DNA from 2 places in the Streptomyces sp. NPDC127038 genome. Region 2 is predicted to be linked to the other one. Evidence: riboswitches for the same ligand, from Rfam matches in the RefSeq annotation. Region 2 holds a riboswitch; the other holds the start of a gene.

Region 1 (7,570 bases), on a different contig from region 2:
GTGTTGGGGTGTTGTGGTCGGTCGTGTTCGGGAAAGTCGGTGTGGGCGGAAGCGGAGCGTGGGTGATCCGAATCGGTCGCAACGCGCTTACCGCCGTGCGGTGAACGGCGTTGCAGACGGGATACCGGACGTCGTCCGGTTCACGCCGGGCCGATGAGTCGCGGGATCCGTATTCTTCGGATCATGGCCGCTCCGACTGCATATTCACTCATCGCCACTGACCTGGACGGAACGCTGCTGCGCGGCGACGACACACTCTCCGACCGGTCACGCGCCGCGTTGGCGAAGGTGACCCGGGCAGGTGCCCGGCATCTCGTGGTCACGGGTCGACCGGCGCCGCGCGTGCGACCGTTTCTCGATGAACTCGGCGGCGAGGGACTGGCGGTGTGCGGACAGGGGGCACAGCTCTACGACGCCGCCGCGGACCGCATGCTGTGGTCGGTGACCCTGGACAGGGAGCTGGCGGAGACGGCGCTCGGCAAGATCGAGGCGGAGGTCGGGATGCTGTACGCGGCGGTCGACCAGGACGGCGTGGACGGGTTGACGCTCATCGAGCCGGGATACGTCATGCCGCATCCGACGTTGCCCGCGGTGCGGGTGCCGCGCCGGGACGACCTCTGGGCGGAGCCGATCAGCAAGGTGTTGCTCCGTCACCCGTCCTTGTCCGACGACGAGTTGGCGTCGGCGGCACGGGGAGTGGTCGGTTCGCTGGCGACGGTGACGATGTCCGGGCCCGGCACCGTCGAACTCCAGCCATGCGGGGTGACCAAGGCGACGGGACTCGCCCTGGCCGCGGCGCACCTCGGGCTCTCCGCGTGCGGGACGCTCGCCTTCGGGGACATGCCCAACGACATCCCCATGTTCGACTGGGCGGCCCGGGGTGTGGCGATGGCCAATGCCCATCCGGAACTGAAGGCGGTGGCCGACGAGATCACGCTGTCGAACGAGGACGACGGGATCGCGGTGGTGCTGGAGCGCGTCTTCGGCTTCTGACGGCGGCACCGGCGGGGCCCACCGGCCCACGAAACGCCCCCCTCACGAAACGCCCCCCTCACGAAACGCCCCCCTCACGAAGCACCCCCTGAACACAACCGCACCCGCCGACGGTCCGGAAGGAGCGTCGGCGGGTGCGGTGAAGAACGGGGTGGGGCGGGGTGGATCAGTAGGCGCCGTTGACGTTGTCGATGGAGCCGTACGTCTTGGCCGCGTAGTTGCAGGCGGCGGTGATGTTCGCGACCGGGTCGTAGATGTTCATCGACGTGCCGGCGACGTGGTACGCCTGGAAGGTGGGGTCGATGACCTGGAGCAGACCCTTGGAGGGGATGCCCGCGGCGGCGTTGGAGTCCCAGTTGTTGATGGCGTTGGGGTTGCCGGAGGACTCGCGCATCACGTTGCGGTAGATGCCGTCGTAGCTGCCGGGGATGCCCGCCTTGGCCATGACGTCGAGGGATTCCTTGATCCAGCCGTCGAGGTTGTTGGCGTACGTCTTGGCGGAGGCCTGGACGGCGGTCGTCGCGGTGGTCGCCGAGGTCTTGGCGACGGCGGAGGTCGCGTTCGCCGTGGTGCGGACGGTCGTCGTCCCCAGCGACTTGGTGCCGACGGTCAGCTTCAGGCCCGGGCGGATCAGGGCCGGGTTGTCGCCGATGACCGCGCGGTTCGCCGCGTACAGCTTCTTCCAGCCGCCGCTCTTGGGGTACTTCTTCGCCACCTTGGACAGGGTGTCGCCGGCGACGACCTTGTAGGTGACGAGCTGCACGTTGGGGACCACCGCGGTGTGGGCCGTCTTCGCGACCTGGGGGGCCTGGGCCGGGGTGGCGGCGCTGGCGCCGGTCGCGCTCACGAGCGGAAGGGCGAGGGCGATGCCGCCCGTGCCGGCGGCGATCATGCCGCGGGTGATGACGTTGGCCTTCTTGCTGCGGTGCTTGCCTCGTACGGGCATGACGAATGTCCTCTCCGACGCCTGCGAGGTGAGCTGTCGGGTTCGGGCGGGAGATGCCCGGCCGCGCTGTGAGCGCGGCTTCACCCCAAGCCGGTCCGGTTTGTCCGGATCGGCGGCTTACCTGTGGTTCCCCCGCTCCTGCCGTGCGTGGGTCGATGGGTTTCCGGGCGGCGGCAGGATTCGGCGATCCGCCCGGGGTCGACCAGAACGTATGCGAGAGCACATGTCCGAAACAAGGCGAGATTTGACCGCGAAGATCGCTTTCTCCTGGTTAAGGCGAGGGTAAAAAGTCCGATTGTGCCGGAATTGGATCCTCAACTTGCCTTTAGCGAAGGGGTTGCGTCGGAGAGGGCGCGGGGCGGCGGCAGGGCGGCCCGGTGACTCAACTCACGAGAGCAAAGGGCGCCAAGGCCGCATGAGGGGTAATTCGGGCATCGCGTTCGCGCCGAAGGGCGCCGCCGAGCCTCCTGGGAGGTGCCGAGCGGCCCCTTGTGGGAAGGGAATTGTGGCGTGGGCCACGTCAGGGGCGCGTGCCTCCCCTCGTGGAGAGGGGAGGGGGTGCCGGCCGGGAGTCCGGGCCGGTCCGGGCGGGGGCGGCGCGAAGTCCGGCTCGCGGCAGCGGTGTTGTCGATGGTCAGCGGAAGGGAGGTGGTGAAATCCCTTGTCCCGTAAGCCTCTTGAGTCGTGTCAGATGGAGGTGCGCGGGATTCTCTTCTCCCAGGTGCGGTGGAACACGACCTCGTCACCGTCCTTGCAGACCAGTTCGCCGCTCGTGATGAAGTCCCGCGCGTCGCAGCTGACGACGGAGACCGTCTCGACGCGGGCCTCCCACGGCAGGTCCGGGCGGTGCAGCCGGATCGACCAGGTCGAGCGGGTGCGCGCGGACAGCGGGTCCGACGACTCGATCGTGTAGGTCTCCAGCCCCTCCTCCGTGCATGCGAGGCCGTCGGGGTGCACGCGGGTGCCGCCCGGGCCCGGGGTCACCTCCAGGCTCCAGGTCCCCGCGGCCACGTCGCGCACCACCAGGCGCTGCGGCCGGGGCTCGTCCAGGGTCGCGGAGACGGTCACCCCGAGCGGCTCGGACTCCTCGGGCTCCGCGAAGGTGATCGTGGGGTCCGACTCCCTTGCCCGTACGGGGAGTTCGAGGACGCTGCCGATCGGCTCCAGGGTGAAGCCCGCCTCCGATCCGGGTTCCGGCCAGATCCAGGGCCAGTACGCGGAGGAGACGCCCAGCCGGATGCGGTGGCCGGCAGGGAACGCGTAGCCGATGGCGTTCAGGTCGAGGACCACGTTCTCCGTGGTGCCCGGACTCCAGGGAGCCGTCCGGCCGGGGCCTCTTCGCGCCGAGAGGTTCAGGGCGCCCCGGGTGACGAGTGTGGACGCTCCGTCCGGAGCCACGTCGCACAGCCGGGCGATCACCTGGCCCCCGGGCGCCGCGGACGTCAGCCGCAGACTGACCCGGGGCCGGCCCAGCACCCAGGTCTCCTCCGGCACCTCGAACTCGAAGCAGGCCGACCGGGCGTCCTCCTCCCGCTGGTCCGGCGGCAGGTCCGCGTCGTCGCCGAACGGGACGAGGCGGCCCGCGTCGACCCCGGTGTGCTGCGGGGACCGCACCGGCAGCGGGGCGCCCTGGAGCGCGTACGCGACCGGGGTCACCGAGGGGGAGGGCCAGGCGGGGTCCCCCACCCAGCGGCCGGCGATCCGGGGGTACACGGTCGCCGGAGGGTGCGCGTCCATCACGTAGGAGCGCAGCAGGGGGACGGCCAGCGCGTCCGTGTCCTCTTCCTTGAGCCAGTGGTCCCACCAGCGCAGCGTCTCCTGGAGGAAGCCGATCGCGGGCCCGGGCGGCAGGTCGCGGTCCGGGTACTGGCGGGACCAGGGGCCGATGAGACCCCGTACGCGGTCCGCCGGCAGGTTCCGCACCAGGCGCAGCACGGCGTCGCGGTGAGGGTCGTGCCAGCCGCCGACCGCGAGGACCGCCGCGCGAACGGCCCCGTACTCCTCAACGGCGCTCTCGTGGTGCCCGTGCCCGTGCGCATCCTCGGTCCGGTGGCCCGGCCCGCTGCGCGTGGAGGGGAGGGCGGCCTCCAGTCGTCTCTCCCACATGTCCCGCCACATGCCCTCGCCCACATGGGCGGGGTCCGGCGGGCGGGCTGCGAAGGCGAGGCGGGCGGCCGACCGGGCGTATGTGCCGACGGCGGAGACGGAACCTCCGACTCGGTGCGCGTCGTTCTCATAAGGGTCATGGAGGTCGTACGGGTCGTGGAGGTCGTACGGGTCGTGGAGGTCGTACGGGTCATGGGTGTCGTACGGGTCGTGGGGGCCGCGGGTGTCATGGAGGCCGTCGGCCGAGCAGACAGTGACGACCGCCTTGAGGGGCCCGGGGGCACGGGCCGCGACGCGGAGGGAGAGCAGGCCGCCCCACGCGATCCCGAACATGCCGACCCGGCCGGTGCACCAGGGCTGGGCGGCCAGCCAGGAGACCACCTCGACCGCGTCGTCCGGATCGGCCCCCGGGGACGCGCCCCCCGGTACGCCCTCCGAGTTCCCGTGGCCGCGCGCGTCCACGCGGACGGATGCGTAGCCGTGCCCGGCGTACCAGGGGTGGCGCTGCTGGTCGCGCGGGGCCGTCCCGTCGGTCAGGCGGTACGGGAGGTACTCCAGGAGCGCCGGCACGGGCTCCTCGGTCAGCGGCCGCCAGATCCGGGCGTACAGACGGGTGCCGTCCGGGAGGGGGACGAGGGCGTCCTCGTGAGTGGTCTCGTAGGGGAAGGACGTACGGATGTGCATGAGCGTCACCTCGGTGGACGGAAGACATCGTGCGGCACGGCACGGAACGGCGGCGCGCCGAACGCCACCAAGTGGTGGCGCAGCCCCTGGTGGCGCACCCCACGGCGGCACGCGGCACCGCGCCGTACGGAGCGGCGGCGCGCGCCGGGCCCGGGAGCGGGGCGGCCCGACAGTGGCCGTACGGGACCGTCGGGTACCGGTCGTACGGGACCGTCGGGTACCGGTCGTACGCGGGACGGGCCGTCGGGTCCCGGCCGTGCGGGGGAGCGGGTGCGACCGTCGGACACAGTCACCCCTTCCGGGTGCTTCTTCGCAGACCATCGCAAATCTGATCACATCATCCGATCATGAACATACCGTCCGTGATCGGGTGGCGCCCGTGAACCGGGGTACCCGCCGTTGGGGCACGCAGGTGCTTCCCGTATGCCTTCCGGGTGTACTCCCTCATACCTCCTGGCGGAGCGAAGTGGGCCGGGGGACGGTGGGCGCTCGCGGTGATCGAAACGTGACCGGATACGCTGACTTGAGTGATGGCAGCGACACATCGACAAACCGTGTCATCGACCGAATGATCGACCGAGTTCGCCATGTGATCGTCAGCAGACAGGAGAACCTCTCGTGACCGTCGTCGGGCCGTTCGGGCTGAGCGTGCGGGACCAGGCTCTCGAAGCCGATGTCCAGGCCGGATTGGCGGCTGTCGAGGAGGGTTTGCTCGAAGCCACCAAGAGCGAGGTCCCGTTCATCACGGAAGCCGCCCAGCACCTCGTGCGGGCCGGCGGCAAGCGGTTCAGGCCGCTGCTCGTGATGCTCGCCGCCCAGTTCGGTGACCCCTACGCGCCGGGTGTCGTGCCCTCGGCCGTGGTCGTCGAGCTGACCCATCTCGCCACGCTGTACCACGACGACGTGATGGACGAGGCCGAGGTCCGGCGCGGGGTGGACAGCGCCAACGTCCGCTGGGGCAACTCGCTGGCCGTCCTGACCGGCGACTTCCTGTTCGCCCGTGCCTCCTACATCCTGGCCGACCTCGGTCCCGAGGCCGTCCGGATCCAGGCCGAGGCGTTCGAGCGCCTGGTGACCGGGCAGATCCTGGAGACCGCGGGGCCGCGCGACGGCCGCGACCCGGTCGACCACTACCTCGACGTGCTCGGCGGCAAGACCGGATCGCTGGTCGCGGTCGCGTGCCGGTTCGGCGCGATGATGTCGGGCGCCGACGAGACGGTCGTGGACGTGCTCACGCAGTACGGGGAGCGGCTGGGCGTCGCCTTCCAGCTCGCGGACGACGTCCTCGACATCGCGTCCGACTCGCACGAGTCCGGCAAGACGCCGGGGACGGACCTGCGCGAGGGCATCGCCACGCTGCCGGTGCTGCGCCTGCGCGAGCGCGCGGAGCGCCTCGGCCTCGCCGAGGACATCGCGCTGTGCGAGCTGCTCGACTCCGACCTGACGGACGACGCGCGGCACGCGGAGGCGCTGGCCCGGCTGCGGGAGCACCCCGCGCTGGAGCAGGCGCGCCGTGACACCGTCCGCTACGCGGAGGAGGCGCGCGCCGCGCTGGCCCCGCTGCGCGAGTGCGACGCGAAGGCCGCGCTGGTGGAACTGGTGGACGCGGTGGTGCACCGGGCCGGCTGACACGCCGGCGCGGGCCGTGTACGAGCCCGGCGCGCGGGTCACCGGTCCAGGGCCGGCCGAGGCCGGCCCTGTGATCCCCTCCCCGGGGGGCGTCCGGCACCGGCCGGTACCGCGACGCGCCGGAGCCACTGCCCGGAGCCACTGCCTGCTGCCGTCAGCCACCTTCAGCAGCCGCCATCAGCCGTCAGTACCCTCCGTTGCTCCCCGTGCCCGTCGTGGCCGGTGACGGTGCGGAGGACGTCGACGCGGTGGGTGTGGTGATCTTTGCCCCGCTGGGGGTGACGGCCCACCAGGTCCCGTCCACACCCTGGCCGTACGGCTCCTTCGGCGAGTCGTCCTTGGCGTACCGGTAGAGGGGCCAGCCCGCGAGGGTGATCTGGGTGCTGCCGTCGTTGCGCTTGACCGTGGAGACCAGGCTCTTGTCGATGCCCTTCGTGGTCACCGAGCCGTTGGTCGTGGTCGTGGCCGCGGGCCAGAGCGCGGCGCAGGTGCTGTAACAGCTGACCTTGGTCGGGTTCGCCGAGTCCGCGTCGAAGCGGTAGAGGACGAACCCCTTGCCGTCGGTCACGACCGTGCCCAGTTTCGCGACGTTGGCGGTGGTCAGCATCGACGTCGCCGACCCCGTGCCGGCGTTCTGCGCCGAACTGCTGCTCTGCGGGGTGCTGCTCCCGCTGCTCTTGCTGCTGCTCCCGCCGCTCCCTCCTCCGCATCCCGCGAGCGTGAGCGCCAGAACGGCGGCGCCCATGGCGGCGTATCCCGTGACGTGCCTGACGGCAACCATGACGATCCCTCGATCCCTCGATCTTCGATCCTTCGTTCCCTCGAACCCTGAAGAGCTGTGCGATCCGATCGCTGCCACCCGTAAGTACGGATTCGCACCGTTTTTTACTCGAATGACCGAGGTGCTTGATGCCTTCCGGGTGACACGGGCGGGGAAAGGGGTGACCCCTACGGGTCGGGGGGAGGTACCGCGGTCTCACGTCATACCGCAGGACTACGCGGAGTTGAGCCCGCGGGTTGACGCTTTCATCCGCCGTATTTGGTCAGATGGAGAACACCACTCCTCACCGGTCCGGGTGAGAATGGCGGCTTAGGGGTGGAGCACGGAACGAGGGCAGGGCCGCCGCCGACGACGGAGGTAAGGCACACATGGCACCGTACGAATCCGACGACAGCGCGAGGGCCGCGGAGGCCGACGACAGGCTCGACGGG
Region 2 (7,570 bases):
GGTGGCCAGCGCGTCGGCCACGTAACGCGGCGAGACCACGTGGGCCAGGACCCACTCGCCGTAGGCCGGCGCGCCGGGGCGTGCGTACGGCCACAGCTCGGTCATGGCGATCGGCGCGTAGCCCACGCACACGGCCGTCAAGGCGATGACGGCGAGGCGGCGCCAGGTGGTGCCCGTCGGACGACGCACGACGACTCCCTGCTCGTGGCCGCGACCCGGCCATCGATAGTCTCGTTTGGACTATCGAGACGGTAGGGCCGTCCACCGCCGGGGTCAACGGTCTGTCGTGTCCTCGTCCCGGCGCTGCACCCATCCCCAGAAGTCGATCATCATCCGCTCGTAGCGGATGCCGAACTCCAGCGCGTCACGCTGCCCGCGGGTCAGCAACTCCCCGACGGTCTCGGCGAGTTCTTCGTAGGTGGCCAGGGTCCTGCGGTGCTCGTCGAGCTGTACGGGGCCGAGCACCTCGGCCCGTCCGCCGAACCACAGCTTGAGGATGCCGCGCTCGCGGGCCTCCACCGGCACGAACGCGGGGTCGTCGAGCCAGCCCCGCAGGGCCGCCCTGCCCTCGTCCGTCAGCGTCAGCACCCTGCGGTTGCGGCCGCTCTCCTGCCGCACCTGCGACAGCAGCCCCGCGTCGAGGAGGCGGTCGCACTGCGCGTACACCTGCGCGTGGGGCACCGACCAGAAGGGCGCGACCGTCCGGGCCGCCTCTCCCTTGACGTCGTACGCGCTGGCCTCGCCCAGCTTGTCGATGATGCCGAGGACGAGGTAGGAGGCGGTGGTCAGCCTTGCGTCAGCCATGGGGCGACCGTATCGCCACGCGATCACCGTCCGGCAGGCCCGCCCGGCGACCGGGCCCCGCGCGGCGGGCGCCGTCCGACGCGAAGAAGATCCGGGTGCCCGGCACAATGCGGGGTAGACGGGCGATCACGCAACCGACCGCACCTCAGCCCTCCGGCCCGGCCGCACGAGGAGTACTTGTGACCACCTACGTCATCACCGTTCCCGGGACGTTCGTCCACGGTCTCCCGGACGCCTCCCGTGCCGACGTCGAACGCAGGCTCCGCCCCCAGGACCCGCAGAACACGGACCTGGGCGAGACCGAGGAGCTGAGCCTGCTCACCGTCGACGAGGACAACCGGTTCTCCGTCCGCCTGGAGGTCGAGGCGGCGGACCGCAAGAGCGCCGAGGCCGAGGCCGTGCGGCTCGTGTCCGGCGCGTTCCGGGACAGCGGTCTGTCCGCCGACGACGCGCCGCTGGGGCCCGCCGCCGTGACGGGGATCGACCGGGAGTTCTGACCGCGCGCCGCCGCCGGGGGACGCCTCAGACCGGGCGTACGACGCTGTGGACGGCCGCATGTCCGGCGTACTGGACCGACTCCTCGGCGATCCGCGCTCCGGGGCTCGGCGCGTGGACCATCATGCCGTCGCCGACGTAGAGACCGACGTGGCTCACGTTGGCGTGGAAGAAGACCAGGTCACCGGGCTGGATGTCGCCGAGGGCGACCGCGGGGCCGGCCTGGGCCTGCTCCTGCACGGCGCGCGGGAGCATCACCCCGGCGCTCTTCCAGGCCGCCTGGGTGAGTCCCGAGGGGTCGTACGACCCGGGTCCGGACGCTCCCCACACGCACGGCATGCCGATCTGCGCGCGGGCGAAGGCGACGGCCTCCGCGGCCCTGCTGTCCTGTCCGACGACCGGAGGGGCGGCCGGAGCGACGAGGCTGTCGATGTCGAACCCCGGGCTCGTGCCTCCGGCGGCGGGAGCGGCGGGCCACGTCTGCTGCCGGCCGGCCGACCGCAGCGACTCACGCCAGGTGTCGTCGACCGGCGGCGCCGACGGCTCGTTCGCCGGGGGCATCGGGGCCGACCGGTAGGCGGCGGGCGTCGGCGCGGACGCGTAGGCGGGGGCCTGCGGCGCGGGCTCGCTCACCGGGGGCATCGGGGCCGGCTGATACGCGGCCGCGGGCTGGGCCGGTGCGTACGCGGGGGGCTGGGGTGCCGGCTCGCTCACCGGGGGCATGGGGGCGGCCCGGTAGGCGGGGGGCGCGGGTTCGTACGCGGGCGGCTGCGGCGCGGGTTCCCTCACCGGAGGCGCCGGAGGCGGCTGATATCCGCTGGGCCGGGACGGGGTCTCGTACGAGAGGGGCAGGAGCACCGATCTGACCTCGGAGACCGGGGGCGCCGGTTCGTACGAGAGAGGCAGCAGCACCGACTTGTACTCGTCTGCCGCGGGAGCGGGATCGTACACGCGGGGCACGGAGCCGGTGTCCTGCACGTGGGGCATCGAGCCCGTCTCGTACGCGCGAGGCATCGAGCCCGTGTCGTACGCGCGGGGAACGGAACCCGTGTCCTGCACACGGGGCATGGAACCGGTCTCGTACGCACGGGGCATCGAGCCCGTCTCGTACGCGCGAGGCATCGAACCCGTGTCGAAGGCCGTGGGCTGCGGTGCCGACGGGAACGACGGGGCCTGGGGCGCCTGCTGGAACGCGGGGGTCCGGGGCGCCTGTTCGTACGCGATGGGCTGCGGGGCGGGCTGGAACGCGGGGGCCTGGGGAATCGCCTGGTACGCGGCGGTCTGCGGGGCGGCCGGGAACCGGGGCTCGGCGGCCGGCCGGTACTCGATGGCCGGCGCCTGCGGCTGCTGCGGGACGGCCATGCCCTGCCGGGCCGTGTGCCGGGCCATCAGCTCCTGCGCCACGGCGAGCTTGCGCCGGGCGGTCTGCTTCCTGCCGTGCAGCGAGGCCTTCTGCGAGGCGGCGGCCGGGGCGGCCCCCGGCGGGAGCGCCGCACGGACCGCGGCCCCGGCTCCCGCCGGGGCGCCGGCGGCCATGGGCTCGGCGGCCGGGCCCGCGGTCAGCTCCAGGACGGGCCGGGCGGCCGGTTCCGAGGAGGGGCCCGCGGTCAGTTCGAGCACCGGGGCGGCCGTCAACTCGGCGACGGGCCGCATGATCTGCTCGAGCTCGTACACCGTGGGGAGATCCGAGGAAGAACCCCTGGAACCTCTCGCGCCCTCCTTCGGGCGGGCGGGCTCGGCGCCCCGGTCCGGCATCCGGTCGGCCGGAAGGATGGCCGGAGCCGAGGGTCCGAAGCGGGAACGCGCCCCGTCGAACCACTGCCGCATCAGGTCTTCCTGGGCGGGATCGGAGCCGCCGCCCTGACCGCCGCGCCGGCCCGGCCTGCGGGTGGAGTTCGCCGAAGCGCGGGTCCCGTTGAAGTTGCCGGTGGCCAACTCCGCCTGGTCGTAGAGGGACGAGAGCCTGCGGGCGACTTCTTCGCCACTGGGCGGGGTGCGTTCCGGCGCCATGGAGTGGTGCTCCTTCCGTCGTCCGCCTACCGGGTTAGCTGTCGGGTTCGGGCGGACGATTCCGGAAGGTATGCCCTACGACCCCTGCCCCGAAAGGCAGTTGGCCGATTCACCCCAAGTTCGGTGGGTCCCCGGCTCCCGCTGCCACGAGGACAGGCAGGACTCGGCGGAGGCCGCGCCGCCCGGCGGGCTTCGCCGGAGGGAGTCGGACGGCCTGGTCGCCAACTTAGCCATGTTGTGCACCCGATGTGAAGATCCACGTCCCAGATGTCCGATACATTTTCGTGACCTTCATCGCACCATCCCGCAGCGCGACGGCGAGGACACACGCCGTGCCCGAAAGGGCGGCTGAGCACGGCTTGTCGGGACGATCGGACCCGACTCCCGTCCGACGGGGCGGACTCCACGGGACCCGGTCGCCCGGTCGAGCGCCCGGGTGCCTCGATCCTGTCGAAAGTGTGCACAGAACTGGCGTTCCCGGGCGCGCCGTTCGACATCGCGGGCTTCCGTCGGTCACACCTCGACCGGTTTGCGACCGAACCGGCCGGAGGACCGCTCGGAACACATGGCGCCCGTACCGTCGGAGCACGTCGGACCACTAGAGCGAGTCGAGGATCCCCACGTGCACGATGCGCCGATCTACGCCCAACTGATCTCCGAACGCGGCGACATACCGACCCTCGTACGGAGCGAGGCCCGTCGGCTGCAACGCGACTTCGAGTGGATCCTCAACTGGGACCCGTCGACGGGCGCTCCCCTCCCCTCGTCCGCCGCGCGGCCGTCGTCCGGCTCCCGCCGCTCCCTCTCCCCCACGCCCCATCCCGACGACCGGCTCGACGCGCCCGGCGGCTAGGACGCGCGGGGCGTCGACGGACAGTGCGTGCGTGGCGTCGACGGGCAGTACGTGTGGGCGTCGACGGGCACACCGGAACGGCCGGACGGCCCCTAGAGGACGTCGGGTTCCGCGCCGGGCCGCTGGGCGGGCAGCGGGTCGAGCCCGTCGGCGATCCGGGCGACCAGGCCCGCGACCGTCGTGCCCGTGGCGTGGTGCCAGGTCCGTGCCCGGCGGATCATCGCGTGGTCACCGCCCGCGACCCGCACGGCGCTCGCGGCGGAGCCCGCCTCCACGGCCCGGCGGACGAGGGCGAAGGACTCCGCCGGGTCGGTGATCCGGTCCCGGTCTCCGTGCAGCACGATGACCCTCTTGTCCCGGAGGTGCGCCACCGGCTCGCCCTCCGGGCACCAGGGCGCCAGCGCCACCACGGCCCGTACCTGTGGCACGGCGGCGGCCCGCAGGGCGGCGCGCCCGCCCATCGAATGGCCGACGAGCACCACCGGCACCTCCCCCACGAGCGCGGAGAGTTCATCCAGGGCCCGCAGGACGTCGGCGACGGGATCGGCGTCCGCGCCGTTCCAGCCCCGGTGGCGGTAGCGCACCTGCCCGACGAAGGTCCCCTCGTCCGGCAGGGCCCGCGTCACACGACGCAGGAACGGGCGCATCCGCGCGCGGGCGACGTTCCACGGCCGCGGCGGGGCCTTGCTGTCGGCGGCACCGCCGTGCAGGACGAGGACGGCGGCCCGCGCCGGACCGGAGCCCGCGGGGACCGTGTGCCACGGCATCAGCGCAGCGGGAGCGTCCGCCGCTCCGGGCCGGACCACATCTTCGGCGGACCTCCGCACAGGGTCTCGCATGACACCTCTCCACCGCACGGCGCTCTCCACGCCCCGCATTCGATCGTGAGGAGGGATCGTCTCACCGGCCGGCGGCTCGACCGCGACCGGGCGGGTCGTTCGGGGCAGCGGCGGCAGCTCTCAGTCCCCGTTCTCGGACCGGGCACGGTTACCGTTGCGCCACTCCTGGTAGAACCGCCAGAGGCGGGTGGCCTGCGGACAGCGCCCCGACTCCCGTTGGCACGTACGGCAGTTGCCCACGTGACTGACGTAGGCGGCCTCGGGGGCGTCCCGCCCCGGCTGCGGATTCGACATGACCCTCGGCACCAGTCGGTGCGACGCGCACGAGCGCTGCGCCGCTTCTGATGCCGTGCTTCTGCGCCGAGGGCCCCGGCGGATGCACCGGGCGAGAACCGATTTCCGGCCCGTGCCCGGGCGGCTCGTCAGTCGAGGAGGTCCGCCTCGTACTCCGCGGCCACCGGGAACGGCCTGTCGGCCGGGGGCCTGCGGACCATCAGACGGGCCACCTCGAAGTCCATCTCGGTGGCCCCGGGAGGGGGTGGCGGGTGATAACGCCCGGCGCACACGGACAGGTTGACGATGAGATAGGCGTGCCACGACCGGCCCACTCCGCGCCGGTCGTCGAAGGCCTGGATCCCGTCGACCCACCACACCACCCGGTGGGCGCCGAACTCGACCGTGATGTCGACCCAGCCACCGGGGCGAATGGCAGGATTGCGGTAGTAACGGTGGGTGTTGCGTACGTGGTTGGAGAGTTCCAGCAGGTCCGGGTTGTCCGGGTGGTACTCGAAGACGTCGATCTCCTGGCCGCCGTCCCGCCAGGTCCAGACGGCAGGCCAGGCCCCGGTCACCGTCGGCAGCTTGACCCGCGTCTCCAGCACGTCCCCGGTGCGGACCATGAAGCCGTCCGCGCTGCCCTCGGTGGTCAGCAGGCCCGCGTCCCAGTCGCCGTCCGGTCTGCGGGTGGCCCGGAAGCGGCCCGTGCGGCAGTAGGCGGGATCGGTGACGAGGTGGTCGAGTTTCCCGTCGTCCGGATTGACCGGACCGCCGTCGGGATAGGCCCAGGAATGGCCCGCGACCCATTGCCGAGGCGAGGCGAAATCCGCGGTGAAGACGACATCGGACACGCGGCACTCCTCGATGACGGCGTTTCGCGTACGTCCCAGGTTCTCCCCGGACCGGCAGCGCCCACGCCCCGATCACGACAACCCGCCACAAAACAACCCATCGGGGTGAACCGGCCGCACTCCGGCGCACGGCCCCGCACCGCACGGCGCCCGGCCGCGCACAGGTGCGCCCGCCGGCGGACCGCTCCGTCCGGCGGCGCACCGGCCCGGCCGGGCCGCAGCCCGGCCGGGCGCCGCACACGGCGACCCCCGGCCGGGCTCGGCGCGGTTACAGATACGGGCGGGTGATCAGCTCGATCGCGTGGCCGGCCGGGTCCTTGAAGTACACGCCCCGGCCGCCGTGTTCGTGGTTGATCTCCCCCGGGCGCCGCATCCCGGGATCCGCCCAGTGCACGATGCCCAGGTCGGAGAGCCGCCGGTACGCCCGGTCGAACAGGTCGTCGTCGACGAGGAACGCGTAGTGCTGCATCTGGATGTCCACCGGCGGCTCGGCGAACTGGAGCAGCACGCCGTCGGACAACTGGATGTTGGTGAACGGGCCCCAGGACGGCGCTTCGGGCAGTTCCAGCAGTTCCCGGAAGAAGCGCGCCGACTCGTGGCGGTCCTTGGCTGCGACGATGGTGTGGTTGAAGGTGACTGTCATTCGGCTGACCTCAGCGGTGCTCGGCACGGAAGGGGACTCACGGGTGCACTAGGGCAGCCGGGAGGTCCGCGTGCCGGAGGGAGTCGGCGCCTCGGAGGCACTCTCCGCGCGGTCAGTCCTCCGCCGGATCGCCGATCCGTGTGTGGCTCAGAGCCGGTCCGGTGTTCACGTCGGAGGACCCTACTCGATCCGGGTGCGCCTCGAAAGCCGGAATCCTGGGGCCGGGGATCGCGTCAACGGCACACTGGGCGGCATGACTTCACCGGATGCCAAGGCCGACCTCCACCGCTACCTCCAGTCGGCTCGTGACGCGCTGCTGTGGAAGCTCGAAGGTCTCTCCGAGTACGACGTCCGCCGCCCCTTCACGCCCACGGGGACCAACCTCCTCGGTCTGGTCAAGCATGTGGCCACCATGGAACTGGGCTATCTCGGCGCCACGTTCGGACGGCCGTCCGCCGAGCCGCTGCCCTGGCTGGAGCACGCGGGCGAGACGAACGGGGACATGTGGGCCACCGCCGAGGAGTCGCGCGCGTTCGTCGTGGGGCTCTACCGCCGGGCGTGGGCCCACGCGGACGCGACGATCGACGCGTTGCCGCTGGAGACGACCGGAAGGGTGCCGTGGTGGCCCGCCGGGAAGGACGAGGTGACGTTGCATCACGCGGTCGTCCGCGTGATCGCCGACACGCAGCGGCACGCCGGGCACGCGGACATCATCCGCGAACTCATGGACGGCACCGTCGGGATGAGCGAGACGAACGAGAGCGTGATGCCGGGCGGCCCGGAGTGGTGGGAGGACTAC

What was found. Region 2 has a riboswitch for cyclic di-AMP ahead of ACFWI4_RS30345 (NlpC/P60 family protein). Riboswitches for the same ligand answer to the same signal wherever they lie in the genome.
Region 1: another riboswitch for cyclic di-AMP. It lies ahead of ACFWI4_RS11080 (transglycosylase SLT domain-containing protein); the one in region 2 lies ahead of ACFWI4_RS30345 (NlpC/P60 family protein).

Annotation. Positions count from the first base shown of each region.
Region 1 covers NZ_JBHXDQ010000011.1:14,922-22,491, reverse strand. Annotated here, with positions in the region: gene ACFWI4_RS11085 (HAD family hydrolase) at 184-993, shown strand; gene ACFWI4_RS11080 (transglycosylase SLT domain-containing protein) at 1,160-1,939, opposite strand; cyclic di-AMP (ydaO/yuaA leader) riboswitch at 1,943-2,135, opposite strand; gene ACFWI4_RS11075 (CocE/NonD family hydrolase) at 2,627-4,729, opposite strand; gene ACFWI4_RS11070 (polyprenyl synthetase family protein) at 5,348-6,358, shown strand; gene ACFWI4_RS11065 (hypothetical protein) at 6,543-7,139, opposite strand; gene ACFWI4_RS11060 (outer membrane lipoprotein carrier protein LolA) at 7,508-7,570, shown strand, end outside.
Region 2 covers NZ_JBHXDQ010000055.1:27,258-34,827, forward strand. Annotated here, with positions in the region: gene ACFWI4_RS30330 (DUF2306 domain-containing protein) at 1-189, opposite strand, end outside; gene ACFWI4_RS30335 (helix-turn-helix transcriptional regulator) at 274-804, opposite strand; gene ACFWI4_RS30340 (hypothetical protein) at 984-1,301, shown strand; gene ACFWI4_RS30345 (NlpC/P60 family protein) at 1,327-3,309, opposite strand; cyclic di-AMP (ydaO/yuaA leader) riboswitch at 3,317-3,488, opposite strand; gene ACFWI4_RS30350 (hypothetical protein) at 3,932-4,162, shown strand; gene ACFWI4_RS30355 (alpha/beta fold hydrolase) at 4,255-5,001, opposite strand; gene ACFWI4_RS30360 (beta-glucanase) at 5,424-6,128, opposite strand; gene ACFWI4_RS30365 (VOC family protein) at 6,397-6,771, opposite strand; gene ACFWI4_RS30370 (DinB family protein) at 7,025-7,570, shown strand, end outside.